One region of the Lysinibacillus sp. CD3-6 genome, then DNA from elsewhere that is predicted to be linked to it. Evidence: a T-box and tRNA genes for the amino acid it is inferred to sense, from the RefSeq annotation. Region 1 holds a T-box; the other holds one or more tRNA genes.
The links. The T-box of region 1 lies ahead of leuS (leucine--tRNA ligase). A T-box ahead of a tRNA ligase gene usually reads a tRNA of that ligase, here a tRNA-Leu.

Region 1 (2,226 bases):
ATAAGATATTTTTTTCTCACCTACACCTTTTTCTTCTAACCATTCAATCGCTTTCGCAATACCATCTGCTTTGTTTAAACCATCAAGGAAGTCCGAGTTAATGTGCTGACCGTCACCTGTGAACGCTTCGTTGTCGATGTCGCCACCTTCAAGCACAGCTACGATGTCTAAGCCAAACTCTTTAGCGAATTCATAATCACGTTCGTCATGAGCAGGAACAGCCATAATAGCACCAGTGCCGTACGTCGCTAATACATAATCAGCAATCCAGATCGGCATTTTTTTACCGTTAATAGGATTCACTGCGTACGCTCCAGTAAATACACCTGTTTTTTCTTTAGCTAAATCAGTACGTTCTAAGTCTGATTTCATTTTTACTTTTTCAAGATACGCCTCTACAGCAGCTTGTTGTTCAGCTGTTGTAATTTCAGCCACTAGTTTATGTTCAGGCGCAAGTACTGTATAAGTAGCACCGAATAACGTATCAGGACGTGTAGTAAATACCGTAAAGTTTTTATCTGTTCCTTCAATGCCAAAAGTTACTTCAGCACCTTCAGAGCGTCCAATCCAGTTACGTTGCATATCTTTAATCGATTCTGGCCAATCAACTTCTTCTAAATCATCGATTAGACGATCCGCATAGGCAGTAATTTTCAGCATCCATTGTTTCATTGGGCGACGTTCTACTGGATGTCCTCCACGCTCTGATTTTCCATCAATGACTTCTTCATTGGCAAGCACTGTTCCTAATGCAGGGCACCAGTTTACAGCCACTTCATCTACATACGCTAAGCCTTTTTTATATAATTGAATGAAAATCCATTGTGTCCATTTGTAATAGTCAGGATCTGTTGTGTTGATTTCACGATCCCAATCATAGCTAAATCCTAGCTCTTGAATTTGACGCTTAAATGTTGCAATATTTTTTGCTGTAAATTCTGCTGGATCATTTCCTGTATCTAAAGCATATTGCTCTGCAGGTAAACCGAATGCATCCCATCCCATTGGATGTAAAACATTAAAGCCTTGCATACGTTTGAAACGTGAAAGGATATCAGTTGCTGTATACCCTTCTGGATGCCCTACGTGAAGTCCCGCTCCTGATGGATATGGGAACATATCAAGTGCATAAAATTTCGGTTTATCCGTTTCATTTTCTGTTTTGAATGTTTTGTTGACATCCCAATATTGCTGCCACTTTTTTTCAACTTGTTGATGATTAAAGCTCATACTATTTCCTCCTTATATATGTTCAATACCACTTATCGTAAGAATTGACAAAATATTTAAAAAATAAAAAAACTCGCCCCTTCCTTTGTCAGAAAGGGACGAGAGCATTCTTATCTCCCGCGGTACCACCCAAATTAGTGATTACACTCGGCTCAAGCTTCCTTAACGCGGAAATGACGGCACACATAACACTTATGTACGCAGACTCAGCAGGCGAGTTCAATTTGCATCCCTACTAGCTTCCACCAACCGCTAGCTCTCTAAAAAGAACCACAAATTTACTATTCCTCATCATTGTCTTTACATGTATTGCATTTATTCTAATGGAAAGTGCATAAAAGCACAAGCCTCTTTTTATCGGTGCCTGACACGCACACAATTCTCACACAATTAGCTAAAAAAATTATTTCCTATGCTTTTTGGATAGAGTTGTAAAATTCCAGCCTTTTTTCGCTAAAAAAATTAAAATATTAGGTATTTTAGTGATTTTTGTACATTTGACGTTATTGATCTTCATTTTTATGCTAAAGAAAACGACAAAGGAGGTAGTATTGTGTGCCAAGAAAAAAACGACTTTGGTCTCCACATCATTATAATCACGTTGTTATGCGTGGTAACAATCGTCAAATGATTTTTTTGAATGTTGCTGATTTCGATGCTTTTTTTCGTATACTGCAATATGCTTATCAAAAACACACTTTTAGCATTGTCGCTTATTGCCTTATGTCTAACCACTACCATCTTCTGATTCAGTCAAAGGATGTTCCACTAGGGAAATTGATGGCGATCATCAATTGGCGTTACAGTAATTACTTTAAAAAGAAATATCAATATTGCGGTCATCTGTACGAGAGTCGCTACTTTGCAGATCTTGTTCCCTCACAACTAGATATGCTCAGTGTTAGCCGCTATATCCACCGCAATCCTATTTCAACAGCACCTCCTATTGTTGACAACATGGAGGATTATCCATATAGCTCCTATCATCACTATAAG
Region 2 (2,226 bases), 1.3 Mb from region 1:
GAGCTGACGAATACTAATCGATCGAGGACTTAACCAAAAAAGTTTGAAACATTCAATGAAACGTTTATCCAGTTTTGAGAGAATAAGTTCTTTCAACTGAATAAGTGAAGTGATGATGGCAAAGAGGTCACACCCGTTCCCATACCGAACACGGAAGTTAAGCTCTTTAGCGCCGATGGTAGTTGGGGGCTTCCCCTGTGAGAGTAGGACGTCGCTTCGCTTGTTTTTTATGTGGAGGATTAGCTCAGCTGGGAGAGCATCTGCCTTACAAGCAGAGGGTCGGCGGTTCGAGCCCGTCATCCTCCACCATTTTAATATCAAAGTATTATATTGTCGCGGGGTGGAGCAGTGGTAGCTCGTCGGGCTCATAACCCGAAGGTCACAGGTTCAAATCCTGTCTCCGCAACCAAATTATGGTCCCGTGGTGTAGCGGTTAACATGCCTGCCTGTCACGCAGGAGATCGCCGGTTCGATCCCGGTCGGGACCGTCTTTTTATTTGCCGGTGTAGCTCAGTTGGTAGAGCAACTGACTTGTAATCAGTAGGTCGTGGGTTCGACTCCTATCGCCGGCATCAGCCCTTGGAGGGGTAGCGAAGTGGCTAAACGCGGCGGACTGTAAATCCGCTCCTTAGGGTTCGGCGGTTCGAATCCGTCCCCCTCCACCAGTTTTTTATTTTAGGGGCATAGTTCAACGGTAGAATAGAGGTCTCCAAAACCTTTGGTGTGGGTTCGATTCCTACTGCCCCTGCCAAACTTTTTTAGATTAAACTACTGTTATAGTTCATATGGCGGTTGTGGCGAAGTGGTTAACGCATCGGATTGTGGTTCCGACATTCGTGGGTTCGATTCCCATCAGTCGCCCCATATAATTAATATTGGGGTATAGCCAAGCGGTAAGGCAACGGATTTTGATTCCGTCATGCCTAGGTTCGAATCCTAGTACCCCAGCCATTTTTCATTTATTAATAATATGAGCCATTAGCTCAGTTGGTAGAGCATCTGACTTTTAATCAGAGGGTCGAAGGTTCGAGTCCTTCATGGCTCATCATATTTGCGGGTGTGGCGGAATTGGCAGACGCACTAGACTTAGGATCTAGCGCCGCAAGGCGTGGGGGTTCGACTCCCTTCACCCGCACCATTTATTTTATTTACAAATTACATAATTGCCAGGATAAATAATCTTATGCACATGCGGAAGTAGTTCAGTGGTAGAACACCACCTTGCCAAGGTGGGGGTCGCGAGTTCGAACCTCGTCTTCCGCTCCAAATGTGCCGGGGTGGCGGAACTGGCAGACGCACAGGACTTAAAATCCTGCGGTAGGTGACTACCGTGCCGGTTCGATTCCGGCCCTCGGCACCATTTTTTAATATTAAGCGCCCGTAGCTCAATTGGATAGAGCGTCTGACTACGGATCAGAAGGTTGTGGGTTCGACTCCTGCCGGGCGCGCCATAAAAAGATAAGATAGACAGTAACGGAATGTAGCTCAGCTTGGTAGAGCACTTGGTTTGGGACCAAGGGGTCGTAGGTTCGAATCCTGTCATTCCGACCATCTTTTAAAATTTGGGGCCTTAGCTCAGCTGGGAGAGCGCCTGCCTTGCACGCAGGAGGTCAGCGGTTCGATCCCGCTAGGCTCCACCATATTTATTTCCGGAGGTATACCCAAGTCTGGCTGAAGGGATCGGTCTTGAAAACCGACAGGCGGGTAACACCGCGCGGGGGTTCGAATCCCTCTACCTCCTCCATTTTCTTTTTCGGGTCAGTAGCTCAGTTGGTAGAGCATTAGATTGAAGCTCTAAGTGTCGGCGGTTCGATTCCGTCCTGACCCACCATATGCGGGTGTAGTTTAATGGTAAAACCTCAGCCTTCCAAGCTGATGTCGTGAGTTCGATTCTCATCACCCGCTCCAAAGAGGGCCTATAGCTCAGCTGGTTAGAGCGCACGCCTGATAAGCGTGAGGTCGATGGTTCGAGTCCATTTAGGCCCATTAAAAAATTATTCCGAAGTAGCTCAGTTGGTAGTAGCACCTGACTGTTAATCAGGTTGTCGCAGGTTCGAGTCCTGCCTTCGGAGCCATGGCCCCTTGGTCAAGCGGTTAAGACACCGCCCTTTCACGGCGGTAACACGGGTTCGAATCCCGTAGGGGTCATCTAGTAAAGCATGTAGCATATTGTTGCTACATGCTTTTTCTTTGTAATTTTTTAAGCTATTCATTTAGTTTTTATAA

Region 2: it encodes a tRNA-Leu, which carries the amino acid that the T-box ahead of leuS (leucine--tRNA ligase) is inferred to sense. The anticodon was not compared.

The regions. Positions count from the first base shown of each region.
Region 1 covers NZ_CP085880.1:3,723,235-3,725,460, forward strand. Annotated here, with positions in the region: gene leuS (leucine--tRNA ligase) at 1-1,230, opposite strand, end outside; T-box leader at 1,322-1,534, opposite strand; gene FH508_RS18435 (transposase) at 1,786-2,226, shown strand, end outside.
Region 2 covers NZ_CP085880.1:242,929-245,154, forward strand. Annotated here, with positions in the region: rRNA gene FH508_RS01075 (23S ribosomal RNA) at 1-37, shown strand, start outside; rRNA gene rrf (5S ribosomal RNA) at 106-220, shown strand; tRNA gene FH508_RS01085 (tRNA-Val) at 234-309, shown strand; tRNA gene FH508_RS01090 (tRNA-Met) at 335-409, shown strand; tRNA gene FH508_RS01095 (tRNA-Asp) at 416-488, shown strand; tRNA gene FH508_RS01100 (tRNA-Thr) at 500-572, shown strand; tRNA gene FH508_RS01105 (tRNA-Tyr) at 582-665, shown strand; tRNA gene FH508_RS01110 (tRNA-Trp) at 678-751, shown strand; tRNA gene FH508_RS01115 (tRNA-His) at 789-864, shown strand; tRNA gene FH508_RS01120 (tRNA-Gln) at 877-951, shown strand; tRNA gene FH508_RS01125 (tRNA-Lys) at 973-1,045, shown strand; tRNA gene FH508_RS01130 (tRNA-Leu) at 1,054-1,138, shown strand; tRNA gene FH508_RS01135 (tRNA-Gly) at 1,192-1,266, shown strand; tRNA gene FH508_RS01140 (tRNA-Leu) at 1,272-1,360, shown strand; tRNA gene FH508_RS01145 (tRNA-Arg) at 1,375-1,451, shown strand; tRNA gene FH508_RS01150 (tRNA-Pro) at 1,475-1,551, shown strand; tRNA gene FH508_RS01155 (tRNA-Ala) at 1,565-1,640, shown strand; tRNA gene FH508_RS01160 (tRNA-Ser) at 1,652-1,744, shown strand; tRNA gene FH508_RS01165 (tRNA-Phe) at 1,756-1,831, shown strand; tRNA gene FH508_RS01170 (tRNA-Gly) at 1,835-1,908, shown strand; tRNA gene FH508_RS01175 (tRNA-Ile) at 1,913-1,986, shown strand; tRNA gene FH508_RS01180 (tRNA-Asn) at 1,999-2,075, shown strand; tRNA gene FH508_RS01185 (tRNA-Glu) at 2,077-2,148, shown strand.